One region of the Alteromonas sp. 5NS40-0096 genome, then DNA from elsewhere that is predicted to be linked to it. Evidence: predicted binding sites of a transcription regulator. Region 1 holds the regulator's gene; each other region holds the start of a gene.

Region 1 (9,847 bases):
AGCAGTACTCTTCGTTCTTTAATGAAATGGGCAGCTTTTTGTCATTTATGATGCCCAGCGTGTCAGGTTTGATGATTCATTTCGAAGACTTACACTATGATGCACTCGTAGAAGGGGCGCCAGCTATCAATAAAGGCACGATGCTGATAGATGAAGAATGGTTGGAAAAGGGCAAACCTTTGGTTTTACCTCGTAAGCCGTTACGCGTAACCGCACTCACGTCCAAGTAAAGTCAATATAGATGTGGCATTCAGCGAATTTTAACTAGCTTATGGCACTGAGTGAATATGGTCGCTCTGTCATTCTGTTTTAACGCTAGTAAGACCATTGGGAGCGCGACTGTTAATCAGTTAATCAATTGAATACATGAAACAGCACACGCATTTATTGTTTATTTGTAGCAAAAACCAATGGCGTAGTCCCACTGCCGAAGCTGTCTGGCGAAAACGCATTGGCTATCACGCACGCTCGGCGGGGACGAGCTCAAAGGCTAAAAAAACGGTAAGCGAAGCCGACGTTATTTGGGCTGACATGATTTTTGTCATGGAGAAAAAACACAAAAGTCGTTTGCGCGCTGAGTTTGGTCACTCGCTCGGTTCAACTCCTCTTTTTGTATTGGATATTCCCGATGAATATCAATACATGGACGAGGATTTAATTGCTGAATTGGAAGACAAAGTTAGTACGTTGCTATCAGGCCACCTAGCGTAAAACGAGCAGGCACATAGAGGTGTGCCTGCTAAAGTCATGCTACCTTTATGATTCAACGGGAGAGGCTAGGTAGCGATGTATCGTTGGTTTGTCATTCTCATCCACTGATACAGTCCAGGTTTCGTTAACTAAAACATTTAGTGAGTTACCTTTGAATTCTGACATAGGCGCAGTTTCAGCGATGAAACGGATTCTGAGGTTTAATTGGTATTGCGAACCATTTGGGTCGTTTTCTATTGGCTCAACTTCCACTTGTTCCACAATGTGTTGTGGGCCTGGCAGAAAAGTGTTTCTGGCAATCTGGTACCAATCGTTGAAACCTGCGTGGCCTGTGAAGGTATCAGCTCCCATCTCCCAATGAATATCTTCAGCGAGAAACGACAGAAAATAACCCGCATCTTCAGGTAACACGTCAAATTCTGAAAACCACTGATGAACAAACTTGGTCAACAAATTGGTTTTGTCTGACTGGATAGATTTTATTTGATCAATTAATCGGTTGGCGTGATCGTTAGCTCTGCCTATCACATCTTCTAGCTCATTATATACACCTGGTATGTAAACCATTTGGTGGGTATATACCGGTTGGTGGTATACCATACCGGCCAAATAGGCTGTCTGCTGCAACGGTTTGACTAGATCGCCAATTGGGAAATGATTGTATCCGAGGGGCGTATACGAGGATTCCGGCCCACCAACAGTAAACGACAAAATGAAATCTTTACCTTTGAGTTTGTCGCCTTTTGCACCAAACGCAAAATCATAGCTAAAAACATCATCAATCCATTTTTTCAATAACGCAGGTACTGAGTACCAGTAAAATGGAAATTGAAGAATAATGATATCAGCGTTAATCAGTGCTTTCTGCTCTTGCTCTATATCGATTTGGTAATCGGGGTACAGTGTATCGAGTCTACGAATTTCTGTACTTGATAAGGAGCCCTCTAACTGCTTTATGATCGCAGAATTGGTGTATGAATGGGCTAGATCAGGGTGACCAGAAATAACTAATACCTTACTCATCGTGTCCTCGTAGGTGATTCAATTTAAAGTCTGTGTAGTTTACTCCTTGACACTAATAGTTTTTAGGCGGTTAAATTAACTAAGTCTGTTAGGTTAATGTTTACAATGAGGTGCGTGTGAAAGGCGCAACGTACAATCAATTGGCGGTTTTCAGTACAATCGTAAAAGAAGGCAGTATTCGAGGGGCGGCGAGACAGCTTGAAATTGCCGCACCCTCGGTCAGTCAATCACTCAAGTCGCTTGAGGCAAAGATAGGCATGCCTCTATTTAGCCGAAGTACGAGGCGAATAGAATTAACGCAGGCTGGACAACTGTTATACGAGCGTATTGGTGATCATCTGTCGAGTCTAGAACTCGCAGTCGATAGCCTGCAAGATCTCAATAAGGCACCTTCAGGCCGCGTTCGCATTACGCTTCCAAAGTTTGTTTACGATTTTTTGCTCAAGCCTTACTACGCCCAATTCTGTCATCTTTACCCCGACATTGAACTGGAAATATCGATTAGCGACAAAGTTGTCAATATTTTGGATGAAGGTTTTGATGTGGGTATTCGTTTTGGTCATCGTATTCAAGATGGAATGGTGGCAAGACCGTTAACATCGCCAATGAAAGAAGCACTGTTTGCTTCTAAGGATTATTTGGCGAAATACGGCTTACCGAAAACACTCTCAGACGTCAGTGAACACAAGTTTATTCAGTACCGCTTTATTGGTTCTAATCAAATAGCGCCACTATTACTCAATGATAATGGACAACAGCATACCGTTAGAGGAAAAACCGCGTTAATTGTCAATGACACTGATGCAATGATAGACGCTGCAATTAAAGGTCTTGGTATCGGAAGGATCGTCACACCGATGATTGAAAATCAATTTACTGAGGGGCAGTTGTCGCCATTACTAGAGCAATACTGGGATGAATACCCAGGTTTGTACATTTACTTCATGCAAAACTCGCAAAAAGCGAGGCGGGTGAGGGTGCTTATCGACTTTTTGCTCGACAGCACCACACATTTTCGGGCTTAACTCAGTAACAACTGGTAGCGAATCTGCTCTTCGATACGAGACACCGTTTGTTTGCCTTTTTCAAACAAGTCTTCGGCACGATGAAATTCCATGATACCCACGTCAGTGAGTTGCGGTTCGAGCAATATATCCGGCGGATCGCCTGCTAAACGAGAGCGGGTGACACGCGCTTGAAGAATTTCTAGTGCACTGCTCATCACACTGAAGATACCAGGTGGATTTTCGTTCTTCTCTGCAGTTGTCTCAGGTGAAAACCACTGGCGTAGCACGTTTTGACTTTTTGAGAAAAAATCGTCTGTCTTGCGATTCGCTGCTTCGTGCTCAAGGCGAGTTTGTACCAAACGCTGTGGTCTAAAGTCAGCATTTAAATTGACGGCGATAACAAAATCTGCCCCAAGTTGGCGGCACAAATTAACCGGAACGGGATTGACTACCGCACCATCTACCAACCACTTACCGTCCTTTGCGACGGGAGAAAACAGGGCGGGAATCGCACAAGAAGCTTTGACAGGTTCCCCTACGTCACCTTTTTTAAAGATCACTTCTCTGCCTGTCGAAAGATCAGTCGCGACGCAACCAAATGGTAAATCCATCGACTCAAATGTCGGCGCACTGAAGTCTTCTATCAGTTTATCAAATACTTTCTGGCCACTCGCAATTCCCCCTTTTCGGATACCAACACCCATAAGGGAGAGTACCTGCCATTCGGAAAGCGAGAACGCCCATTCCTGCAATGCTTCTAGTTTGCCGCTGGCATACGCTGCACCGACGTAAGCGCCGATGGAGCAACCTGCCACTACGTCGATTTTAATACCCAGCTCTTCAAGTGCCTTTATGATGCCAATGTGGGTCCATCCGCGAGCTGCGCCCGCACCTAAAGCTAGGCCTATTTTCATTACTGTTTTGCTTCCATGATATTGACGATTGGAATAGCATCTTCCATGTTTTCTTGTGCAACTTCAAATGTTGGTGCATCAAAACCTATGTCACCATCTTTTACCGGCGCTCCAGTAGTTTCAATGCTTTTAAAGTCGTGTAAGTTTTTATCTGCAAGGTGTGTAGGTGCCACGTTCTGAATAGAGCGAAACATGGATTCAATGCGGCCAGGGAACCGTTTGTCCCAGTCTTGCAACATCGCTTTGATATGTTTTCTTTGCAAATTTTCTTGTGAACCACAAAGGTTGCACGGGATGATAGGAAAATCGGCAATGTTTGAGTATTTAACAATATCCTTTTCGCTGCAGTAAGCCAAAGGGCGGATTACGATATGTTTACCATCATCACTGACTAATTTAGGCGGCATTGATTTCAGTTTGCCACCGTGAAACATATTCAAAAACAGGGTTTCTAACATATCGTCCCTGTGATGTCCCAGCGCAATTTTGGTTGCGCCTAATTCGGTAGCCGTTCGGTACAAAATGCCTCGGCGCAATCGAGAACACAAAGAACAGGTAGTCTTACCTTCCGGGATCTTGTCTTTGACAATAGAGTAGGTATCTTCTTCTACGATCTTGTATTCAACACCGACACTCTCGAGGTATTGGGGCAGAATATGTTCTGGGAAGCCCGGTTGCTTCTGGTCTAAGTTGACCGCGACGATATCAAAGTCGATAGGAGCTATCTTACGCAAGAACATGAGGATATCGAGCATGGTGTAGCTGTCTTTTCCTCCGGAAAGACAAACCATGATTCTATCGTTTGCTTCAATCATGCCAAAGTCTTCAATCGCTTTACCGACATTTCGTCGTAGGCGTTTTTGTAATTTATTGAAGTTGTACTTGGCTTTTTGTTGTGAACTGGTTGAGCCGGATTCTGTCAACTTGGCTTCTACTGCGTTCTGATTCATGCGCGAAACGTGCTCTATTACTCGAAAAGCGGGCATTATACAAAATGCCCGCACCTGCGCATAGCCTTAGTTCTAAACAGAGTCAGCGCGTTTATCCATTGGATATTAGCGTATTGGGGATTGGAAACCGTCGGGTTTGATCGCAAGCACGTCACACTGCAAACTATCGATTACATGCTCAGCGGTGTTGCCAATTAACGCCGCTGATAGACCAACGCGACCCACGGTGCCTATGATGACGAGTTCCGCATCAACGGCGTCTGCAATTTGTGGTATCACGCTTTCCGGCAAGCCTTCTTTTACGTGACATCGTTCAAGCGGAATATCGTATCGATTAGAGTGACGTTCTATCTCTTGTAGATGATGATTTCGCACAGAATCATTGTAAGTCGTTGGGTCAAACTCTGGGACCTCTATCGCGATGTTGAGCGGTGTACTGGGGTAGCAGTTAACCAAGTTAACCTTGCCAATCAGCAAGTCTGCATAGTCTTTCGCAATCACGGTGAGTTTGTCGTTGAGCTGCGCATGCTCTCTGTCTTCGGTGCCGACGTTGACGGCTGCAATAATGTTACCATCCTCAGGCCAATCGTGGTCTTTTACTAACAACACCGGAGAAGGACATTTGCGTAACAAATGCCAATCCGTAGGCGTAAAAATGACTGAAGTCAGATCATCGTGAGGTTTTGTGGCCTTTACAACGATGTCACAGCTGTGTGCCATGGCAAAGCGTATAATGGATTCATAGGCGCGATTGTGCCATTCAACAACCACCTTTATTGCTGCGTTACTTTTGTAGTGTTTTAACTCATCCTCCAACCAAGCTTGACGATCTTTGATTACGGCTTCTCGCATGGCTTCTCGTTCATCTGATGAGAGCATGGTTGTCATTTCGTACGAGAAATCGTAGATCACCATGTATGCCGTAATGCTGGCTTCCGTCTTTTCGGCAAGTTCGATCGCCCGGGATAGGGCAGGTTGATTGTCTCTATCAGGCTCAATGATAGCGAGTAAGTGATTGTAGTTAATCATATGCGACCTTCCCTAATGCAATAGTCATTAAACACAACGAACCAACGTTAGTGTTGCCTCTTTACATAAGTGTAGGTCGAATATAGAAAAATGTGATTTGTTTTGGATCAAAAAGAGGCTTAAATCACCTCTTTTGTTTGCACGCCCATATTGTTGAGTTTGTCTTCCATCGCGTCGAAATCCGTGATGGTAATAAGCTTACCGTCAACCTGAATAATGCCTTCTTTTTGAAAACGCGTAAGTAAACGGGAAATCGTTTCGACCGTAAGACCCAAGTAGTTTCCAATCTCGTTTCGGGTCATTGATAAATTAAATTCTCGAGATGAGAAGCCCCGTTCTTCAAAACGTTGCGACAATTGCGCGATAAAATAGATCAAGCGTTCTTCTGCGGTACGCTTGTTTAACAACATCATCATTTCATTGTCTTGCTTTATCTCTGCACTCATAAAACTCATGATTTGGTGGCGCAGCTTAGGTAGTTGTACCGACATTTTGTCTAATGTGTCGTAGGGCAATTCGCAGACCATGGCGGTTTCTAGGGCTTGGGTGTAGCTTTCATGGGTATTGTTGCGCAGCGCATCAAAGCCAATAATGTCACCAGGAAAATGAAACCCTATGATTTGCTCTTCGCCATCTTTGGCACTGACGAACGATTTGAACGAACCGCTTCTCACCGCGTACAAGGCTGTGAAGCTGTCACCAGAACGAATTAACTTATCATTTTTATGCAGTGGCTTTTTTCGTTCAACAATGTCGTCCAATGACTCAATTTCTGTTTTATTGAGCGCAACTGGTAAACACAGGTGACTGAAACTACAGTTTTGACAATGTATTGAAAAATCGCTGGTCTTGCTCATAGTCGTTCCGGGTCCTTTGCCTAAGCGTTATAGATACTATTGTAACCATTATAAATCAAGAAAACTGCATATATTGCGACTAAAGTGGCAATGCATTGTTTAACAACGGGGTGCCGAAAACCTTTGACCAACCATTGTGCGGATAAACTGGCTGCAAAGAGTGTTGGCAGCGTGCCCAAGCCGAACGCTAGCATGATGGCAGCGCCGTTTAGGGCATCGCCAGACGCCATTGACCATGTCAGTGTAGAGTAAACCAGCCCACACGGTAGCCAACCCCAGATCATGCCGTAACCCAACGCTTTACCATAGGAATCAACTGGCAAAAACCGTTTAGACAAAGGCTGGATTCGCTTCCAGACCCGAGAACCGAGCGCTTCGATTGCGGTTAATATTCGCCACCAGTTACCCAAGTAACAAGCGAGTAGCAAGAGTATAATGCCGCTTACAATAGATAGATAAACTAATCCATTACGCAGTGACAGCGATACAACGCCTCCCAAAAAGCCGGTGATGCCTCCAGCAACCGTGTAACTTAATATTCTACCGAGGTTGTATAACGCGATATAAGCGTTCTTAGGGTGATGAGACGGAATCGTTGCGCCAAACGCCGTAGCAATACCACCACACATACCAACGCAATGTACGCCGCCTGCTACACCAATAAGAAACGCAGAGAATACGTTAAAGTCAGTCATTCTTGGTTTGAGAGTCCGGCTGCTGTACGTCGGGCTGTCGTCTTTGTTCTTTTGGTAGGTCGTCGTCGAACAAAATGCTATATCCCTGACGCTCTAAGTCTTCAAATTGGTTTGATTTAACAGCCCAAAAAAAGACGCCAATCGCAATTGCCACGATAATGACAGCCAGAGGGATCAATACGTAAATAATACTCACTATGCTAGCCCTATTTTAACAAACGGGTCGAGTTTGAAACGACAATAATACTACTCAATGACATGCCAATCACTGCGAGCCATGGTGTCAGCATGCCAGATACAGCGAAAGGTAATATCAGTACATTATACCCAACTGCCCATGCAATGTTCTGCTTGATTTTTAGCTTAGTGGCGCGAGCAGTTTCTAGAAGTTCGGGGACGTTATCTAGTTCATTAGACAGCAAGATAACATCTGCAGCATTCTTCGCTACGTCAGTAGCGTTGCCGACGGCAACCGAGACATCAGCACTCGCGAGAACAGGCGCATCATTGATACCATCGCCTAACATCATTACATTGTGCCCTTTGGCCTGTAGCGCTTTTACCGTTTTGTACTTGTCCTCGGGGGTTTGCTCGGCGAACAAGGTGTCGATATTGAGTGTATTGGCGACTGATGAAACGTGTTGTTGAGTATCACCGCTTATCAAGCATAGTGTGTAAGCGTCTAGGCTTTTCAACACCTCTGCAATACCGTCTTTGATATTGTCTGTGACTTCAAAAACGGCAAGGCATTGGTTTTGTTCATTACACAGATAGACATTTCCCCAGTGCTGTTCGGTTTTCGCGCCTGCAAAATGCTTTGACCCCAATCGGTATTTCTCTTGGCCGATACTACCCTCAACGCCTTTTCCTGGCACAACCTTGAAGTCTAAAAGCTGAGGTAAAGCATTTTGTGAGGTAAATGCGCTGGCAATGGGGTGTTCTGAGCGCGCTTCTAAAGTACAAACAATGTCGTAAAGCAAAGCGCTGTCAGTACCGTCGGCATACCAGGCTTTTGTCACTGAGAACTTTCCTTGCGTTAACGTTCCCGTTTTATCGAGTGCAATAGTATCTATCGCAGTGAGCTGTTCGAGTGCGTCGGCTCGCTTGAGTAAAACCCCACCGCGATTGAGTTTTGCCATAGCACATGTCAACGCCGAAGGCGTTGCAAGACCCAAAGCGCAAGGGCAGGTGGCAACTAGCACTGAAATCGTGATCCAAAATGCGTCACTACTACCCTGAAACGACCAAAATCCGAAGGTGAGGGCGGATAATCCTAGCACCGCCATAACAAAGTAACGTGAGAAGGTATCGGCTGTCGCCGCGACTTTGGGCTTGGTTGCCATTGCAGAAGACTGCAATCTGATGATTTGACTTACTAATGCATTTTTTAAGGTTTGGGTCACTTCGATTGTTAATGCACCAGTCTGCGACACTGTGCCACCGTACACCGCGTCACCACGCGATTTGGACACCGGTTTGAACTCGCCTGTTAGCATAGACTCATCGACCGCACTGATTCCATCAATGACTTGCCCATCGACAGGGATGATTTCCCCTGCTTTAACCAGTACGGTTTGCCCTGTTTGTAGCTGTTTTGCTAAACACTGATCTAAATTGCCATTGTCAGAGACCAACGTGGCCGTGACAGGCATATGCTGCATCATATTTGCGGAGATTTGAGCGGCTTTGTGTCTTGAACGGTGTTCTAGGTAGCGGCTGAGTAATAACAAGAATACGAACATGCAAATCGATTCAAAATAGACGTCACCAGACTCGCTTAGGACTGACTTAATACCCGCTACATAGGTTCCAAAAATCGCGATCGTGACCGGAACATCCATATTGACCGTACGTGCTGACAGTGCCTTGGACGCTCCAACATAGAAAACACTTCCCGAATACAAGACAACAGGCGTAGTGAGAACTGCCGCGATCCAATGGAAGAATTGTTTGGTCTCATTTTCAATGGCACCAAACAAATCAAAATACATGCCCGCCATTAACATCATGACTTGCATCGTCATTAAACCCGCTAAGCCAAGTTTTTTGAGATATGTTTTTTGCTCTTTCTTGTACAGTGACTCATGCTGATCGGGTTGGAACGGCAAAGAAGGGTAGCCAATTTTGTTTAAAGCCTTGAGTACACCAGAGAGGTTAACCGAATTGTCATTCCAAGCTACCATAGCGCGTCGTTCTGCAACATTTACAGCAACTTGGCTGATGCCTTCAACTCGAGATAATTGTTTTTCAATCAACCAGCCACATGCAGCGCACGTGATGCCTTCGACGGTAAGTTGAATCTCCTTGAGCTCGCCTTGATCATGAACAAACTCTTCTTGCAATGCAGGCTCATCATAAATCGCTAACTTAGCTAGCGTGTCATCAAGAGCTTGATCACCTTGTTCTGCAGGCGCCGTGCGGAAACGATAATAATCTTCTAAGCCATTTGCCACTATCGTTTCAGCCACAGCCTTGCAGCCAGGGCAGCACATCACCCGTTCTTCGTCGAGAACGGTAGCACGGAAATTATCGTGCGTTTCGGCGGGTAAACCGCAATGATAACAATCGACGACAGCCATAAGCGCTAGGGATTAAAGGTAAACCAACCTGTTCTGGGCAGGCCGAGAGTGCGCTGTACTTTCCAGCTTTCATCAAGTGGAG
Region 2 (9,847 bases), 590 kb from region 1:
AAGCGTGTCTCGCGTCGACATATAAATTTTTGATTCGCCAGCATCAACCATTTTGGTGACGAATTCCGTTGGCATTAAATAAGCCATTATTGATATCTCCCAATCAAAGTGTCATACCCAGTTGTCGCTTGAATCTCTGCTCAAGTGGCAAAAAAAAACGCCCCAACCCAAGAAAATCAAAGGTTTGAGACGCCATTGTCTTTATGTGTTGCTCGTGTTGTTAAACTGTTGCCGCCTTTGACATCCAGTCATTCAATCGACTGCATCGACCGTGCCACCACTGTTATTTTTTTAAATTTTTCATTTAAATCATCGGGTTACTTGCATTTTGCAATAGAGGTTGAGTCACGTTTACGCTGTGAGTGCGTGTGATTTTGGTGAATGAGCTGCACTTATTCAGTGCAAAATGACATATGCGGATAGCTTTATGCACAAATGTGAGAGGAATAAATCCTTTAGTACTGGGTGGTTAGTGGCGTTGCAGTATTTTTTTGGTACGTGGAGCGATGATTGCATGCAGTCTGACTCATCATGGTTTATGACTAGTCGTAGGTATGACAGGTAATCACTACAGCGAAGCAACAAAACGTTTTTTTCTTGCTGCGAAAAACGCCGAGCTCACTGGCCTGAATCAGTTGGCATCTAACTGCAAATTGGTCGGTGTAGTAAGCGATATGATTCATCAGCTACAAAAAGAGCGGGGGACGAGCAATGTCTTTCTCGCGTCTCGTTGCACACAGTTTGGCCAGAAGCGCGCCAGCCAAATTTCACAAAGCCAAAACAGCGAAGAGCGGCTGCGCAGCCAGCTTAAAGCGCTGTATTTAAACGGCCATGAATCATTGAGCAACATGCGCTTGTTGAGTTCTATCACTCTTGCGTTACAGGGGATCGACCATCTTCCAGAGTTACGCAAGAAAGTCGACGAGCTCAGCGTCACCCCATTAACGTCAACCCAAGCTTATTGCCGTCTTATCGCTTCGTTGTTGTCAGTGGTGTTTGATGCGGCAGACGTTTCCGGTGACCCAGAAATTACGCGTTTACTCGTGGCCTTGTTTAACTTTATCCAGGCCAAAGAATACGCAGGGCAAGAGCGAGCGTGGGGGGCCATTGGTTTTGCCGAGACGCACTTCAATAAATCCTTATGCGAGCGGTTACATCAGCTACAAACGGCGCAAACACAGAGCATCGACATTTTTTTATCGTTTGCCCATAAAGACGACGTGGAAAAATGGCAAGCGCTTGAAGCGAGTAAGCAAGTAGAAGAACTCGATCAAATGCGGAACATGATTTGCCAATTGGCAGACGGTACGCCCATCGCAGCTGAAATCAGTGAAGTGTGGTATGACTTGGCGACAACGCGCATTGATATGATGCACAACGTTGAGGAAACGCTCATTGAAAGAATGTTGTGCTGTGCAAATCAAAAAGTTGAACTTGCCGAGCAAACTCTTAATGATCATTCAAAACGACTCAAAGCACTGGCGGGAGCGACCAAAGATCACAACGGTGCACTTACATTGTTATTCGATCCCAATTTACCTGGCTTGAGAGGGGCCGATTCAACCCGGCAAACGGATGCAGAAACCGATGCGAGCTTGTCCGTGAATCGCTCTATTTATGCTTTGCTTCGTGAGCAATCTGAAAATATTAAGAAGATGAGCCACGAGTTGGAGGAAGCGAAGCAGGCAATCACTGATCAGAAACTGGTAGACCGCGCAAAACTGGTACTAATGCAACAATTGGATATGACAGAAGAGCAAGCTTACCGAAAGCTTCAGAAAAGCGCGATGGATCAGCATTGCAAGCTGATTGAAGTCGCTCAAAATGTGCTTGCGGTAACCCGCCGTTAAACACTGGGCGTTAGATTTAGCATACGCTACAATACCGCCCAGTTTGCTCTGAGGTTGTTGTACCATGTCTAAAACTCTTCACTTCCATGCCGAATACGCTGACCAGCTGTTTGAAATCATGCGATTGCGGCGTGACATTCGGGGCAATAATTTCCTCGCAGACCCAATAGACGAAAAGGATTTAGCTCGCATTATCGATGCCGCGTTACTTGCTCCCTCGGTGGGATTTTCCCAGCCTTGGGAGTTTGTGATCATCAAAGACAAGAACACGCGGGTTGCGGTGAGTGAAGTGTTCAGAGCCGAAAATGAATCGGCCAAAACGCAATTTGCACAAAGTGGTATGAGCGAAGACAAGCAGGCGACATATGCTCAGTTAAAATTGGAAGGAATACTGGAAACTCCGGTGAATATTGCAGTATTTTACAAACCCAAGTCTGGTCCCGTTTTAGGGCAAACCAGTATGCCTGACATGGGCAGGTTTAGTGTTGTATCAGCAGTGCAAAATATGTGGTTGATGGCGCGTGCGTTAAACATCGGTATGGGGTGGGTGAGCATTCTCGATGAAGACCGCATCAAAGACATTCTCAATGCCCCGCAGGATAGAGAGCTAATTGCCTATTTGTGCGTCGGCCATGTGAAGGCATTTCAGCCTTCCCCTGAACTTGAGCGTCTAGCGTGGGAAAAGAGAAAACAACGCCAACAAATTGTTTTTGATGAGTTTTATCACGCTTAAACACGACTAGCATTGAATAACGCAGTTTGCAGAGGCTATGGTTCACCAACGGCATAGCGGCGTTTTATTTCTGCGACTTCCACGACATAAGATTGGTACCATTTTTCCCTACCAAGCCGCTGTGCGACGGCGTGCTTGGCATTTTCGTGCCAACGTTTGATATCGTCTTCTGACAACCAGTACGAAATCGCGATCTCTTGGTTTCCTTCTGTAACGGCAATGAAATCTTGGCAATGATACTCGCGAAATGCGATTTCACGCATAATAGCGACGGTTTCGGAGTATTGCGCATCTTGTTGGCCCGTTTTGGCTTTGAATATAACGGCAAACACCTTGAATCTCCTCTTTCTCTCTATTTGCTACTCAAACTATCTACCGAGAGACATGTTGGTTTGAGCCTTGTGCTCTGAGTTTGATAGCCAAGATTCCAGCCAATACGACCTCATGTCAAGCTCCTGGGACAGAGTTGCTGCTCTGGGTCGCATTGATACAGAAGGAATGAAGATAGGTGTTAAACACAGTACCGACGTACTTAACCATTCATTGCTGTTTTAATCGATAAGTGTCTAAAAAGCGTTGATGCCGTTTTTGGTGCCACGTTGACAAAGGCTTTGCCTTGTTTACGGCGCGCTCTTGATAAACTACGGCTTGTTGAAAATCACCATATTTTGCATAGGCCTTAGCGATGTTGTGATAGCTATAGGGATCATCGGGATAAAGCTGGACTAATACTTGATAGATTTGCAATCCCTCCTCAAGCGAATTTGATAGCTTACTGTCTGCCAACGTTTTTATCGAAAATTTGGGCGAGACTTCAAATCCATATTTCTCGTTTGAAAGATAGTGATAGTGGGAAACAATCGAGTCAACACCTCCTTGTGACACGGTAGATTCGGCAGACAAACCCGTGTGAATGTCATCGAAAATCTGCTCAATACCTTTGATGACAGAGAGCAATGGCAACGACATAAAATAACTGTCCTCAAGGGGGAGGTATTGCCATTGTAAGCTAGAAGGTGCATGGGCCTTCAATTGCTGCTCTAGCGTCTGGTAATGCCCATACTGGTGAGATTCTTTGACACTTGTACCATGGCTGAAGAGTAAATATCTCGGTTTGTTGTCCAGTGATATCAGTTTAGGTTTAGCACTGCTCAGTATGCCGGCCATATCGTTACTGAGTTCCGGACTGACGGCAATGTGGGCGTTAAACAGTGTTGGCTTATTAAGCAAAGACGAAAGAACAACACTACCGTCTACCCGAAAACCACTGATAATACGATAACCATTGGTCCTGTACTTGTTATCGATGGCAGGCAGCAATGTTGCCTCCATAAAATCAAGCATTGGAGTGGTCGCTCCACTCGGGTCGAATAAGCTTGCCATAAGGTTGCCAGATTGCGGCGTTACGATAATGGTTTCTAGCCACGGCCACTCTCCATTATGGCTCATCCAGTCATGCATTCCGGTGAGGTAGGTATTTGATTGGGGATGTAAATTGAACATCAATACATAGCGCTTACTCTTGTTAGCTGAATAGCGATGGGGCAAATGAATGTTAAATGTCAAAGGAGACGAGATATTGGGGTGGGATAAGGTCAGTGTGTCTGTCGAACTTTCGGCAAAAACCCGTTGAGTCAGCAGAGTTAGGGCTAACACCACAAAAAGTCGTTTTAGGAGCATGCGAGTATTCTCTTATTGTTGATTACAGTTGTAATATTAATTATGATTACGTTTGTAATCCACTCTGTCAAGGAGAACATAACATGCGTCTATGGCTTGTAACCGCCGCTTTAATATTCGGTATTTGTAGGTCTGCGGATGGAATAATCATTCGTCATGATATTGATGATAAACGCTACACGGTACATAACGAGATGTTGCCTGCACTGGTAACTTTTACCGCCAAGCATAACGACGAGCTTTACCCTGTTGGCTCTGGCACCTACATCGGCGAAGGGTGGGTTTTGACCGCGGCTCATGTTGCCAATTTCCTTGAAGCGTCGGACAGGGCAGAAATCCAAGGTGAAAACCTCGATATCAAAGCGGTTTACACCCATGAAAAATGGCGAGACCGCCAGTTTGGGTATGACATTGCGTTAGTGAAAATCTCCGTTCCCGCCAAACCTATCCCAGCCGTTGTTATGTTTAAACATCAATTAAGCGAGGGAGATATTATCAATATCACGGGAAAAGGGGATACGGGTAATGGCAAAGACGGCATTGTCGACGCCCCCATGCAGCTCAGGTTTGCTCAAAACGAAGTGGTAACGGCAAAGGGACAATGGGTGAGTTTTGATTTCAGCCATCCCGATGACAATGCGTTACCACTGGAGGGGATAGGAGGTGGCGGTGATAGCGGCTCACCGGCGTATGTAGTAAAAGATGGAGTCGCACATATTGTCGGTGTCAGTTCGTGGCAAGACACACAAGCGACCAATTGGCAGCAGGGGCTTTATGGCGCCGTTGATTACTATACCCATGTAAACCATTTTAGGGATTGGATTTTGCAGCACATTGAGAAATCATAACGCCCATCTTTGGCACAATGCTCTCTCCAATCTTAAAAAAACCAGACTACCGATAGGTCGCCGAATGAAGTTGAAACATGGCGGCCCTCTTGTTTCCAACCGCGCAGTAAAACCAAGAGTTTTTCATCGGACGATGTCCATGAGATACCCGCGCCGAATGCCCGGGCTTTTTCGTCTCCCGACTCTTTTAGGCTATCTGTATCACTCAGATTTTTAATCACACCTTTACCAAATTTGTACTCAGCGAAGAAGTGAAAGTTGTTGGGGGCTTGTAGTGACAAAAATGGACCGATATCACCGCTATAAGAGACCGAGTCTAATTCGGTAATGGGGGCCAGCTCGGCGCCAACAAAATCGGTTTGGAGTAAAATAGACGTTGGGGATTCGAGTGAAAGCCTCTTTACAGACCAGCCGCCATTGATACTGAGAGACCAATCGAATACAGAGCTCAACTTGGGACGATTTAGGAAAAAGTGTTCAAAGGCTGACGTTTTGCCACCAAAAGTGTAGAAGTTGTGTTGCCCGAATAATTCGATTTTCGTGGATTTGGTTTGCTCTAGAAACTGACTAAACTGGCCTGCACCGGATAAGTTTTCTACTCTCGTGTCTAGGCCTTCGAGTGTCTGGTAATTGAGTGTGATTCTTGAGTGTTTAAGTTTGCGGTAGGAAATGAGAAAGTTTTGAGTGTCGGTTTCAATGTCGTCTTTGCGCGCGTCTACCGCATAACCAATTTCAATATCATTGATGTCGAGAAAAAAACCGATGCGTTCATTATTGGTTGGAGATAGATGAAACAAGGTTTTTTGTTCCGTCTCGCCGGGTGCTCTGAAAATCAGGCTCTGGCTAGTATCTGGCCGCGACAGGGTGGTTCTCAGAGAAATAAAATCCCACTCAAATGCGACAACACTATTGATTTGAAAAAGACACAGCCCTGCTAAAACACTTACACTTTTTTTCACCACAATACGACCAACTTATTAATCATTGATATCTGCAGTCTAACCCAGTGACGTTGCCTAAAGTGTCACAAATTCATAAAGATTTGATTAATAAATATCACATGAGCCAAGATTGATTCTCGACAATGTTTATCGATAAAAGGTACCGATTTAGGCCCCTGTCAGTGCGATAAACTTTTCTGCCAATTGGTCAAGTGTTTCTTTGGCTTGGGGGTCGGGCTCGATACAATCAATAGGGCAAACACTGACACAAGTGGGCTCATCGTAATGTCCCACACATTCGGTACAGCGCTTTGTATCGATGTGATAGATGTTTTCACCCATACTGATCGCAGCATTTGGGCATTCTGGTTCACACATATCACAGTTTATACAGTCGTCAGTAATTCTCAGTGCCATAGTGTCATTCCTCACGCAGTTTCTTCAGGAGCCGTATCGAATGGACGTCGCGTTGTTTGGTTCTCTTCAAGATTGCGCAGTAATAATGCATAGTCGAGTGATACACCATGAGGTACAGGAATTCTGACTTGGTGACCTGAACCCTTCGCGTTATCAATGGTGTTACCTTTGTAATCAATCATATATTGCAGATCGAAAGTCAGATTGCCATCGGGGGTCATTAGTTCGAGTTGATGTCCGACGCAAAACTTGTTTTTGACATCGACAATGGCCATCTCGGTATCTGGACACCAACCTAAAATTTCACCCACGAATTGTTGGTGGTCGCTCACTGAGCTACCAGATTGGTAATTTTGATATTCGTCGTGTGTATGGCGACGTAAAAAACCTTCTGTGTAGCCTCGGTTGGCAAGTCCTTCAAGGGATAGCATTAAATCTGGGTCAAAAGGTTTGCCTTCTGCGGCGTCGTCGATGGCTTTGCGATAGACTTGTGCGGTTCGCGCGCAGTAGTAGTGGGATTTCGTTCTGCCTTCAATTTTGAGAGAGTGAACACCCATACCTACCAAGGTTTCGACGTGTTGTACGGCGCGTAAATCTTTTGAGTTCATGATGTAAGTACCATGCTCATCTTCAAATGCTGGCATGTACTCACCGGGCTTCATCGGTTCTTCAAGTAGGTATACATCGTCGGTTGGTTGGCCCAGCCCCAATACCGGGGTATTCACATCAGGCTGCTGAACATGAACGATGTCTCCGGTCTCGTTTTCTCGAGCTTTCTCTGCTGTATATTGCCAGCGACATGCATTGGTACATGCACCCTGATTCGGGTCTCGTTTATTGATATAACCGGAAAGCAAGCAGCGACCGGAATACGCCATGCAAAGTGCGCCATGAACAAAAATTTCGAGCTCAATGTCAGGTACTTTAGTCCTGATTACGTCAATTTCCTTGAGTGAAAGCTCTCGAGATAGAATGACTCTTTCAATACCCAAACGTGACCAAAACTGGACCGTGGCATAGTTAACAGCGTTAGCCTGAACTGATAGGTGAATTGGCATCTTTGGGTAGTGTTCACGCACTAGCATGATCATACCGGGATCAGACATAATTAGCGCGTCTGGCTGCATGTCGATGATGGGAGCGATATCTTTTAAGTAGGTGTCCACTTTACTGTTGTGCGGCGCAATATTGCTCACAACGTAGAACTTTTTGCCTAATTGATGGGCTTCATCTATGCCCGTTTTTAGGTTCTCTATATTGAATTCGTTGTTTCTTACTCTAAGAGAGTAACGGGGTTGGCCAGCATACACGGCATCCGCTCCATAGGCGAAGGCGTACCTCATGTTTCTTAGGCTGCCTGCTGGAGAGAGGAGTTCGGGTTTACTGCTGTGTACCATGGTGTTTGTTCCGGATTGAAAATCCGCAGAAGAATAGGGCTGTGTGTTTATTTGAACAAGGCAAAAAAGCCCTAGAGTTGTTCTAGATCAAAAAACACATTTCACGTCACTACACTGATGTGTCCATTGAACTCGTCACCCAGTCCGACCATGGCCAACAGAGGTTTTGAAACCTCACATAGTGTGGTAATTTTGACAGCTTATGTGTGTTTTTCATGTCGCAAGAAAGGGTAATGTTGTAATGAGTGCAGTAGGGCGTCTTATCATCAATCTCGATATGTTGAGTGAGGATATGGCAGATGACCTCGAACAAAATGGAACAGATGTGCCAGAAAGTTATTTAGCGCTATTGAAACACTATCAAAGGACTGCAGAACAGCTGCATGCGGCACTGGCAGAACTGACGGAAACGGGTGCAAAAGAAGCGCTTGAAATGTCACACCTTAGCCCATTGTCTCCGAGTAAACGGATGATTTCAGTATTGGTCAAATTAGTCGGGTATGTGCTGCAGTATTACGCCGCACACAGCAAGAGCTTAGATATTTTAGCTGATGACTTTTCTGACCAAGCTGACGAGAAGCTCAATCTGTTGCAAACTCGAGCGATAAAAGCCAAAAGTCAGTTTAAAACTGTCGCATTTGCAATGGGGGAATCTGAGTACAATGCGCTGAGAAAGCAAGTTCCACTTCCTCAAGAGGATTGGCAATGGGAGCGGCTACAATTATTGTAGGTTAGTTTCAAGCTTAAAATCGAACTCATAGTAATGCTCGCCATCTCGAATAATAATATCCATGACACCGGCGAGGCTAGCCAACGCCTCGGTACCGGAATCAGGTATGACTTCAAGTGTTAGCCGCTTACCCGATGCTGACATTGTACCAAAATGCTGTAGCGCGAAACTGCCTGTTTTACCCAGTAAGCTACCGGTAACGCTTTCGATTGCAACGTATCCGGCAGAGCCTTTGGTTGCTGTTGTTAGGCTCAACATTTCTCCTACACTGGTGGCATCTAGATCGCCGTGAAAGGTTTTGTTTATGCCCATCCGTCCAACACTTGCACCATCGCTGGGGGCAAAACTCGCATCTAAGGGTTGCAATCCAACGTCGAATTTTCCTTTAATTTTCATACTCAGTTCCTTTTTCACTTGTTTGCGTGGCGAGATTCGATAATGCCTGAAATGGCGTGTCTGTCACGAATTTATTGATAAGCCAAGCGGGTAATTTTCCACCGGGTTCGGCGTGCAATTGGTAAACAACACGGGTGCCTTCTTCAACATCACTTAATTGCCAAAAGCCTTTAGCATAAGGAATTCGGACGAACTTGGGATTGGGCTCCAGGTATTCTGGCACCGCCCAAATCAGGATAGTTGTTTGGGTATCACTCTCTTCGAGCGTAAGTTGGTAGGCACCGTCTCGATTTTTCCCCGGCCAAGGAATATCTGTCTGTACGTACTGGATTTTGGTATTGCCCTCGTGGAAGAGTAACTCAGCACTGATCACATCCGGCATCCATTGCGCTAGCGCTTCGGTATCTTCCATGATTGCTAAAATACTATCGCGACTTGCCGGTAAAGTCGTTACACCTTTGAAAGCATCGACATCTGAGCCCTCGATATGCTTTGTGTAAATGGTGATATTGTCGCTTTGTTTGTCCAATACCCATTGAGAGGGCTGGTTATTGGGTGCCGCCGCCCAAGTAAAATGACACATTGTCGCCATTAGTACCCAGGTCCATCTCGTTGTCAGTTTCATCGTTTGCCTTTGCATTTAGTCTTAACTGGCAGTGGCGGCATTTCGCGTAATACTGACGACTTTGTTTCGTCCACTTTCTTTGGCGCGATACATAGCTTTATCTGCTTTTGAAAGCAACGACTCAAGCGACTCGTTTAAGTTAAACTCTGCTAAACCAACACTGATAGTGAAGGTGAGTTTTCCCGACTCGGTATCCAGTACCAGGGATTCAGTATTCTTGCGAATGCGTT
Region 3 (9,847 bases), on a different contig from region 1:
ACAGCTATTGGCATGAGAAAGATAGCGATCATTGATGACATGATATGGACGGTAAACCCCATTCCAATGAGTGCCCCCATAGTGATGATGACAGTCGCAATGGCGACGAACATGGGCGCAAGAATCAGTGGAATACTACGAAAAAACAGCCACATCAAACCGAAAATCGTCAGTCCAGCAAGCGGCGCCGAAATCGCCATTTGAACGAACATTTCTACGCCAAACTGGTTTTCTGCGATAGGTAAACCTGTGATATACCAATGAGGAGCAGAAGGTAATTGAGAGATGAACTCACGCAAAACTTGTGCAATTTCATAGCTTTTTTGCTTATCGGTAACAGGTATAAAAATAATCGATGCCTTACCATCTTCCGACACCAGTGTATTTTTAAAAAGAGGAATGTTGAGCGCGGCCTCGCGAATTTGAATGGCTTTGGCTGGGCTATCAGGTGCTTCCTTCATTAACCACTCGAAACGAAGTGTGCCTGAATCGATATGTTTGATGTTATCCACGGTACTTAACGACAATACGTCGCGATGTACGACGTGTGGATTTGCCAATACAAATTGACTAACGACATCGATATCCGCCAGGTAAGCAGGCTCAAACAACGCTTTATCAACTGAGATACCGAGCACAATGACATCTTTCAACGCAAAGGTTTGCTTTATTTGATTATGAAAAACTCGGTCTGGGTGGTGTTGCACCAGCATATTCTCAGGATCCGTATCAATCTGAATTTGTGGCAATTGCCACGCACAGCCCAACACGATCAGCACAATTGCTGTAATAACGGATTTGGAATGAGAAAATAAAAAATGCATAAAACATAAGGTTTATCTAATATTAGTAAAATCTTATATTTTATGCCGAAGAAATACAAGTCGACTAAAGTCTATGTATTAATGTTGCTTACGCGGAGGCGGGTAAGTCGATGATAAACGCGGCGCCGCCCATATCAGATTGTCCGATACTGATACTACCTTTATGGAGCTCAACGTAGCGTTTTACGATAGCGAGCCCCAACCCAATACCGCCAGAATTGCGATCTCGGCTTTGATCTAAACGTACAAAGGGCTCAAAAAGCGTTTGCCAGCTCGATGGCGGAATCCCAGGACCGTCATCGTTTATACTGAGGTTGGTATGGCCATCATTGATTTGTAATTGAATCAAAATGTGAGTTTCTGCATAGCGCACGGCGTTGCGAACGAGGTTATCTAACACCCTTACCATGGCATCCTCATCACATTGAATGAGAGTCTCAACAGGTAATGCTGTCTTCAATTCGAACCTCAGGTGGCTGTGAATCATTTGAAACTTAGCCAGCGTATCGGCGATGACTTTGCACAGTGGTATCGGTTTAATAGTAAGTTGCGGCTCTTCTCTATCAAATCGAGCGTAAACCAATAGCTCGTCTACCAAGCTATCAAGCTCAACGATGTTCTCATCCATCGTTGTTAGGTATTTTTGTCGAGAATTATTGCAATCCACAGCACTGACCATTTCCATTGCAAAGCGGATACGCGCGATAGGGGTTCGCAGCTCGTGAGAGACAGCATGAGACAACTCTTTGTGTGACTTGATCAAGCGCTGTATGCGCTGGGCCATACTATTGAAACGCTCAGCGAGGGGTTTGAGCGGCGCGGCGACATGCGCATCAACTCGCGCATCGAATTCGCCTTTGCCGAATTGTTCTGCCGCTCTGGTGAGGTTAACTAGCCCTTTCGAAATTGGCCATACCCAAACAAATACCGCCAGTGCAAGCCCGAACAAGAAAACACTGGTAAAAATTGCATCATTTTCGGTTGAGGAATGGTTGACGATTGGCCCGATGACAATGATGTTTTCAGACTGAGCGTAACGTTGAATAAACCAGCTTTCACCGCTGAAATCGTCGAAAATAGTGACAATTCCGCCTTCTTCAAGAAAGAATTGTTGCGATTCAGTAAGCGGTGTTTGGTTAAGTGTTTCACCTTGTATAACCTTGTAGGCAGGTTGTAAAGATAATGGGTATCCAAATGACGCAGAAATCGCGCTGAGATAATCTTGCTGTTGTTCGGCAGACTGTCTGGCCAATTCGCGGTTCAGCAGAAAAAAAGTGCCCTTATGCAAGTCCAAATCGGTTGTGACGTTCGCTTCTTGCATGTGCTCATCGTAGAGCCTATCGAGACTCCAGCCCAAACCAATAACCATAACAATGATAAAAAGGTAGAGACGAAAAAAGAGGTTTTTCATAAGCAAATATCAACTAAAAAGAAGCGCATGCAACGCTCACGTGGACGTCTAAAAATACAGTGTTATTCGAGGCTTCGTTGCTTACGCCCAAGCATCGCTAACAAACAAATAGCCTTTCTTCCAAACCGTTTTGATTTTTTCCGGTTTAGTCGCATTGTCGCCCAGCTTTTTGCGCAATCGCGATACCAGCATGTCTACTGTTCTGTCCATGCCATCGTAGCCAAACCCTCTTAAGTTGTTCAATAGATCGTCTCTGGATAAGACCTTATCGGCATTTTCAGCAAACAAGCATAGCAGTGACAACTCGTTGGTTGTGATATCAATATTTTGATCTTCAAGAGAAACAATCTGCTTGAGGCTATTGATATACAGCTCGCCAAACTGGTACTCATTTTCATTGAGTTTGCCGCTTTGTGATACGGTTGATTGTTGCGGTGTGCGTCTGAGAAGTGCTGTCACACGAGCGAGTAGTAATCGCGGCTGTACCGGCTTGCAGATGTAGTCATCAGCGCCTACTTCTAGACCGACAATTTGGTCAATATCATCGGTTCTTGCTGTAAGCATGACAACGGGTACCTGACTTTGGAGGCGCAGCTCACGACAGATATCGAGGCCGTTTTTACCGGGTAACATCAAGTCTAAAATGACTAAGTCAGGTTGTGTTTGCAATATGCGATCTGTGGCGTTGTCACCCATGTTCTCGACACTGACTTTGAACCCCTGTAATTCAAAATACTCTTTGACCAGGGTTGCTAGGCTATGATCGTCTTCTACTAAGAAGATGTGTGCGAGATTGTTTGTATTGCTCAAACCTTATTTTCCTTTTGTAGAGTTGGGAGACAGTTGATGCCTCCCAGTGCTACTTTAAAATCGATATGTCAAAAATGCACCGACCAAAGACTCGTAGTTGGTTCGTTGATCGTAGCCGTTTTCTACCGCATCAAAGTTAGTGTATTCGGCGAATACGCCCATACTTGTGTGCTTTGAGAAAACGTACTCTGCGCCCAAGGATACGCTGTGAGCGTCATCAGTAACAAAATCATTCAGTACACTGTAGCTGTATGTTCCTGTCAGTGTAATCTGGTCTGTAATGTTTTGCATCGCGCCCACGCTAAAACGATATTCGTTCCGGTTGTCTCTGCGTTCTTCGTCCCACAAAATATACTCTGCTGCGAATAGATAAGCACGATTTTCGCTGACTACATATTTGCTACTTAAATCTACGCCGTAAGCAAATGCCTCTCCATTGCCGTTCTCTCTGTAGCCTCTGAGTCCACCGCCTAGCGCCACATCCCAACCGAGTCCGTTGTTTTCACGACCGACGATTTTATAACGCAATCCATCAAGACCAATGGTTAAATTGTCATTGATCCCGTAGGCTGCTTGTAGGCCAATTTTCCAATCGTTGCCTTCTGTTACTTCATGGGCGACACCTGCCGCCAAGAAGATTTCATTATCGACTAGTGTAAGCGGTCGAAGAACAGGGTTGTCTGGGCTTACTTCATCGGCAAATGATGAAAAGCTGGCCAGTCCTAATAATAGTGTTGTGAGTGTCTTTTTCATGGTTTTGCTCCGTTTTCTGTGTTTCCTGATTTGATGAGCAAAGTGTAAAGACACTGTTTGTCTTAATCTTTCGCGTTGATGTGCAAAAGTGTTGTGTGTTTGTAATTTTATGTAATGCGTTTAAAAGACTCGCCAGAAGCGATTTCGTCGTCTTGCGCGTAAACGTTGTTCCAAGGCTCCCATGACTTTGATAGTCGCAGTAGCCAATACAACACGCTGTTCTGAGCGAGTAAGCCTAAAGGTCCTGCTAGTGTCTCCACTGAAGGTTAGCTTTACCGTTCCTGAAACGGCTTCCGACCAACACTGTATTGGCTCTTCACGACCTTCATCCCACAGGCAATAGCCTCCTGACTCGGGTACTTCCCATATTAATGCAGCTTCCATCTCGCAAAGTGTTTTTCCTTGTTCGCGAATACAAACTTGTGGGCCAGCAACGAGGCTCGCAACCGCTGTTTTCGCAGTGTCTTCACCGTGGCTATTGGTTGAGATGCCCAACAGAACAGCGAAAAGGAAAAATGGTATACACTGCCTTGTGTTTAAAACGTCCATATTGCTCCTACACCAACGTTGAAGCCATTGCTTCGAGGAGTCACTAATGGACTTTCCGTTATATTTCGACTCGGTAATGCTATTCCAGCAAAGCCTATGATCGACCATCTTTCACCAAATGGTCTTTCAACATACAGTTGAGCTGCCGTGATGTAGGCTGAACCGGCGGTATATTCGGGACGGCCAACTCTTACCTCACTGGCATGCACGCCATAGTAGTAGTCGACGGCATTACTGCTGACAAACGCAATACTCAGTGCCGGCAACCATAGCGTCGTTTCAGTATAGATTGGGCGCGCCATTTCAATTGTCGCTACGGTACCGTTGTGGCGACCCAGTGCATCGTGGAGTAATCTGACTCTAAAGTCGTATTTGTGGTTCGTTGATATGTACTCAACACCGGCTTCGAAAGAGGCCTTTCTGGTGATGATACCGTCTAGATTAGAACTATCCTCACTTTGGTTTTCTTCTGATATTTCGAAAAACCATGACTCTGCGACCAGATTAAACTGGTGTGAGTCCGAATCGTGAAGAACATAGCCGAATGTCAGAGGGTGTAGTGTATTAGGCGAGGCCTCGGCGTAAAACTTACCGTAATAAACGCCACCACTTACAAAGGGCGATAAACCAAAAGAGTCGTCTCTTTCTGTTAGGCCTTCAATAAAATGGCGATTGTAGTTAACGGTTAAGCCGAGATCGACTTGCCACTCTATTTTGGTTTCTGTTGACTCTGCGGCACTTACGAGCCAACTCGATAGCAGCAAACAGGCAGAAAAAATAATCGTTACGGTCTTTGAGACATTCACAGCTCAGTATTCCAAAGGAGTCCATCGCACATAATTGCGCTTGTTATATTTATCGAGTCTGAATTTTAGCGGTGACTTGTATTTAAAATCATCAAAAAGCTGCGGTTTATTACAAAACGTTACATTTGTACTGAGTAAGTCGGCACTTTTCATTGTGATTCCATCCAAACCACCCAGTATAAACTCGCGACTTTAGATCTATCTCATAGAGCTCAATCAAAAAGTTTGGTACTCTAAATAATAATTATTATTATTTGGAAGGTGAAATTGCCGGCCAAATCTATTTCAGTAGTGAGAATTTCGATGACATTATGGGAACTTTCGCCAACGCAGACGGCAGTTGTCGTAACAATCGCTGATACAGTCTCTCCAGCCGTTTTGTCTAGATTAACCGAGATGGGCATTGAAACTGAACAATCAATTCATTGTTTGAGAAAAGGTCCGTTTAACGGCCCGATCGTGCTCGAGTTAGGTGGTAGTGTCTTTGCGTTAGAACAAGCGCTCGCAGAAGCCATTTTCGTTCGTCTCTAATTCCGTTTTATAAGGTCGTTGATATGCAACGTATTGTCATGGTTGGCAAGCCAAATTGTGGTAAGAGCTTGTTGTTTAACCAACTTACAGGATTACGCCAAAAAGTGGCCAACTATCCTGGGGTAACTGTTGAAGTGAAGTCTGGTCGATTTGGCGAGCATGAACTTGTCGATTTACCTGGCACCTATTCATTGTCAGCGATTACTCGAGACGAAGATATCGCGGTAAAGGAAATTACGCGATCGATTCAAGATGACGCCACGGCATTAGTAATGTGTGTACTCGACGCCACTCGGCTTGAGCGTAGCTTAGTACTTGGTCTTCAAGTACAAAAACTAGCAGCCGAAAACAACAAAGCCGTGCTGTTCGCACTCAATTTTATCGACGAAGTACACCGTTTTGGCAAAGATATAGACACTGAACAATTGAGCCGAGAGCTAGGGAGCCCGGTAATCGCGCTGTCGGCACGCGCTTTAACTGGCGTGCACGAACTGAAGCAAGGTGCGCTTGAGATGGTCTCACAGTCGTCACCACGGTTACCGATAAATACAATCGATTCCAATGCCGCGGCAATACACCGCAGCCGACAATTGGCTAAACAATTTGGTGTTAAACAAGATGTTGTCCTGAAAAATCAGCATCAAATAGACAGTTTCATGCTCAACAGTGCGTTTGGAAGCGTCGTTTTTTTTGCACTGATGTTTGTCTTGTTTCAAAGTATTTTTACATTGGCTGCACCGCTGATGGATGGTACAGAAGCGGCCATTAGTGCCCTCGCCCAATGGATCACCGTCTTTACCCCCGAGGGTATAGTCAGTGACTTTCTCAATGACGCCCTCTTTGGTGGCTTCGGTTCTTTCCTCGTATTCGTCCCCCAGATTATGGTTCTGACATTTATCCTTGGTTTGTTGGAGGATTCTGGGTATCTCGCCCGAGCCGCTTTGGTGTGCCACCGCCCTTTGAGTTTTTTTGGTCTATCTGGCCGTAGCTTTATACCTTATTTATCAGGCCACGCTTGCGCCATACCGGCCATCATGGCAGCGAGGACTATCGAGTCTCCTCATAAACGATTGATTACTATGCTGACCATCCCGCTTATGTCCTGTTCAGCACGACTTCCTGTTTATGCGTTGCTCATTGCAGTATTGGTGCCTGCTGACGGTGTATTTCTCGGGTTGTTCAATCTCCAAGGCGCCGCTTTTTTTGGTCTCTATTTCTTCGGTATTCTTATGGCACTAGTAGTTAGCCAGGTATTGAATAAACTACTGCCAAAGGATTTAGAGCAGTCTGACATGCCATTTATTCTCGAATTACCGACGTATCGCCTACCCCACTGGAAACCCTTGTACCAACGAGTTATTGGCAGTGGTTTGAGCTTTATTCGCCGTGCCGGACCGATTATTTTTATGGTCTCGGTGGGCATTTGGGTACTTGGATACTTTCCGATGAATACCCCGTTGGAAGATTCTTATTTAGGCCAGATTGGGCAATTCATTGAACCTGTTTTCGCACCGCTGGGTTTGGATTGGCGATACGGTGTTGCTATCTTGATGTCTTTCTTAGCGCGAGAAGTATTTGTTGGCGCTCTGGGGACGCTTTTCGGCATGGACGATGCTGAGGAGAATGTAGAAGGATTAGCACAGCAGGTTCAAGCGGATGGACTCACACTGGGTGCGGGCTTAGGACTCGTACTATTTTACGTAGTAGCACTGCAGTGTGTGGCAACCGTTGCGATGATTCGAGCTGAAACCGGTAGTAGCAAGCTAGCGTGGGGTGTTTATGTGGCGTATGGGCTACTTGCCTATGGCATTGCAGCCCTAGTCTATGCCGTTATCTAAACGTAATCGGCACTTTGTTTGTATAGGGAAAGTGCCTGATTTGCATCATTGTTGTCTTCGCTGATTTGTGCCAATAACAGCATATCCTCTTGTGACGGTTTTAAGGTAATTGCTTTGCTTAACGCTTTTTGAGCCAGTACCGGATCAGCACAATGATAGGCGAGATGGCCGAGGGTTGAATACAGTTTTTCGTTGTCACTGTCTGCTTTGATCCACTGCTCAATCCGTTTAAAACTGGGCGAAGGATCCGCCAATTCTAAGCGTTTAAACAGTGGCAACAACAGAGGATTAGGGCCTTTCTTTTGGCTGTCTAGCAAGAAAGCTTGAGCATCAGAGTGCATCCCCTGAGCCAATAGCTGTTCAACATAAGCAAAAATGTAAGCATCGTCATTGCGTTGCTTACGGGGCATGTCTGCCCACGTTTGTTTGAGCTGATTAGCGCCGTGACGACTTGCGACTTCGCTTAATTTACCTTGTGCAATTTTGCCCGCCCATCTCGAATAATCTTCTCCTAAAGGCTTTTTCCAGCGACCCAATGAGCGCTCGAGTGTACTCCATTGGCCATCTTCAGCGAGTGCTTTTGCAAAAGTTTTGATAAGCATTGGCGATGGTTTGTTCGCTTCCATACTCGGTTGAAGTAAAGTAATGGCTTGGGCTGGCTGACCTTGGTCCATCTTCGCTTCTGCACTCAATACAAGAGCGGCTTCTGATGTCTCCGGATACTCTTGTGCTAACTTGAGGAACGTTTCTGCACTTTCAAATTGACCAAGCCTAATATTTGCCAGTCCAAGGCTGAGGTAATTCATGCCACCAAATTCTGTACCAACGGTATCTTGTAGCTTCGAGACTGCATTTTCAGGCTGGTTTAACATTAGGGCTTGCATACCCTGTTCGAAAAGCTGTTGTTGCTTCTTCGTTTTTCGTCTCCCCAACCAATGGCGAGATCCCGTGAGTAACCTAACGAGACGCTTCACGGCCCATTTGAGTATCACCAAGGCGACACCCGCCAATACCGCAATAATGCCAAGACTTACTAAGTTAGTCTCAATGACATGCGTACCCGCTTGAATCAACACGTAACCTTTTTGGTTGATTAAGCTCGGTGCAATGACCAGAAGCGCTAATACCGTAACGACGACCAACGTTAACCAGATAAGCCTTTTCATAGTGCCTGCACTCCGCGTTCAATCACACTGTCTACGCGATCAGCAAGTAAATCTGAAAGTGGGCGCTGTGCTTGCAACTCTGTGGGTAGTGCTCGGCTTACATCGTTTTCCAACAGGTTTTGAATGCTGCCCATAAAACCTGACACTTCGGGCGTAGAAAGGTCATAGTGTTCAACCATTAAACCCAGAGCCTGTTGAAGCGATTGTTGATAAAGGGTGTTCTGTGCCTTGTTTGCAGCAGCTTGAGCCTGCAGTAAGTACAATGACAATTGTTCCCTAGCGAGCCAGCGTTGCTGTTGATTCATAAATGGCTTGATGGGTGTGTCAACGCGCTCGTGTGAAATAAAGTCGTCAACAATATTGCGCCATACAACCGCCAAGTTTTCCTGCCAATCGGAGACCGACTCGGACATTTCGGCTTTGGGTGTACCGGCATTCGGATCTGGGAAGTCAATATAGTCCAATGGCAAAGCGTCGACTTGGCCAAGCAATCCCGACAATGCCAGGGCAATACTGACGTGAGCGACTTCATTGACTTGTTTCAATCGTTGTATATCTTGCGCAATCAAGCTTCTAACGGGAAGAATTGATGGATCACCCAATTCGCTCAGTCTTGCATTAGCACTGTCGAGTAACATGATGGCGGTTCTGGCATCGTGTTCTAGCCATAGCTTTCTGCCTGCCATGCGTACAAGGTAATCCGCTTCTGCAAGTAACCAATCACTGGGTCTGCGGCCGTTAATGCCGTCAAGTTTGTCTTGAAGAGCAGCGTTTTGTTGCTCTAAGGCCAAAGTTGAGTCGTTTAAAGCGGAAATGGCCTGCTGGCGCTGCGCATTGTCTGCTCTAACGCTGTCTATTTCGCTCTGTAGCGCTGTATTTTGGGCGTTTAGTGCATTAAGCGTAGACTGCTGCTGCGCATTGGTTTGCTCAAGTGTAGTGACGGCACCCAATTTCTGTTCGAGGAACCAATAGCCACCACCAATACCAGCAAGTGATAGCAACATAGCAAAAAGGACAAATACCCAGAGCAATCCCGTTTTCGGGGATGCTGTATTCCTTGATTTCGGAGAGCTGGTGGACTCAGTTGTGTGTGTGACATCATTCTCGACAACCATTTCTTTACTCTCTGCCATGTATTACTCCCAATTCTCCTTGACCC

What was found. Region 1 encodes FNR, which switches genes on or off when oxygen is low (the NO sensors DNR and NnrR bind a similar motif). Its sites were predicted from a motif close to TTGATCTAGATCAA; they were not measured.
Region 2: trhP (prephenate-dependent tRNA uridine(34) hydroxylase TrhP) is a predicted target of FNR. The motif match lies at 7,944-7,957, and genes of this name have one in related genera.
Region 3: AC27G9_RS17020 (FeoA family protein) is a predicted target of FNR. The motif match lies at 5,360-5,373, and genes of this name have one in related genera.

What each region holds. Positions count from the first base shown of each region.
Region 1 covers NZ_BAAJLQ010000001.1:717,500-727,346, reverse strand. Annotated here, with positions in the region: gene AC27G9_RS03290 (DUF2987 domain-containing protein) at 1-230, shown strand, start outside; gene AC27G9_RS03285 (low molecular weight protein tyrosine phosphatase family protein) at 367-711, shown strand; gene AC27G9_RS03280 (NAD(P)H-dependent oxidoreductase) at 757-1,734, opposite strand; gene AC27G9_RS03275 (LysR family transcriptional regulator) at 1,851-2,759, shown strand; gene rssA (patatin-like phospholipase RssA) at 2,756-3,655, opposite strand; gene ttcA (tRNA 2-thiocytidine(32) synthetase TtcA) at 3,655-4,605, opposite strand; gene uspE (universal stress protein UspE) at 4,711-5,634, opposite strand; gene fnr (fumarate/nitrate reduction transcriptional regulator Fnr) at 5,754-6,491, opposite strand; gene AC27G9_RS03250 (sulfite exporter TauE/SafE family protein) at 6,512-7,186, opposite strand; gene ccoS (cbb3-type cytochrome oxidase assembly protein CcoS) at 7,179-7,382, opposite strand; gene AC27G9_RS03240 (heavy metal translocating P-type ATPase) at 7,393-9,765, opposite strand; gene AC27G9_RS03235 (FixH family protein) at 9,771-9,847, opposite strand, start outside.
Region 2 covers NZ_BAAJLQ010000001.1:130,091-139,937, forward strand. Annotated here, with positions in the region: gene AC27G9_RS00690 (formate/nitrite transporter family protein) at 1-87, opposite strand, end outside; gene AC27G9_RS00695 (nitrate- and nitrite sensing domain-containing protein) at 555-1,850, shown strand; gene bluB (5,6-dimethylbenzimidazole synthase) at 1,915-2,583, shown strand; gene AC27G9_RS00705 (antibiotic biosynthesis monooxygenase family protein) at 2,619-2,915, opposite strand; gene AC27G9_RS00710 (alpha/beta hydrolase-fold protein) at 3,124-4,263, opposite strand; gene AC27G9_RS00715 (trypsin-like serine protease) at 4,347-5,111, shown strand; gene AC27G9_RS00720 (hypothetical protein) at 5,144-6,073, opposite strand; gene AC27G9_RS00725 (YfhL family 4Fe-4S dicluster ferredoxin) at 6,221-6,469, opposite strand; gene trhP (prephenate-dependent tRNA uridine(34) hydroxylase TrhP) at 6,481-7,866, opposite strand; gene AC27G9_RS00735 (hypothetical protein) at 8,108-8,596, shown strand; gene AC27G9_RS00740 (DUF3224 domain-containing protein) at 8,588-8,992, opposite strand; gene AC27G9_RS00745 (START domain-containing protein) at 8,982-9,617, opposite strand; gene AC27G9_RS00750 (sensor domain-containing diguanylate cyclase) at 9,639-9,847, opposite strand, start outside.
Region 3 covers NZ_BAAJLQ010000006.1:48,992-58,838, forward strand. Annotated here, with positions in the region: gene AC27G9_RS16990 (efflux RND transporter permease subunit) at 1-824, opposite strand, end outside; gene AC27G9_RS16995 (ATP-binding protein) at 913-2,235, opposite strand; gene AC27G9_RS17000 (response regulator) at 2,317-3,045, opposite strand; gene AC27G9_RS17005 (hypothetical protein) at 3,100-3,798, opposite strand; gene AC27G9_RS17010 (DUF3019 domain-containing protein) at 3,919-4,347, opposite strand; gene AC27G9_RS17015 (MipA/OmpV family protein) at 4,335-5,153, opposite strand; gene AC27G9_RS17020 (FeoA family protein) at 5,457-5,684, shown strand; gene feoB (ferrous iron transporter B) at 5,708-7,522, shown strand; gene AC27G9_RS17030 (heme biosynthesis HemY N-terminal domain-containing protein) at 7,519-8,688, opposite strand; gene AC27G9_RS17035 (uroporphyrinogen-III C-methyltransferase) at 8,685-9,821, opposite strand; gene AC27G9_RS17040 (uroporphyrinogen-III synthase) at 9,825-9,847, opposite strand, start outside.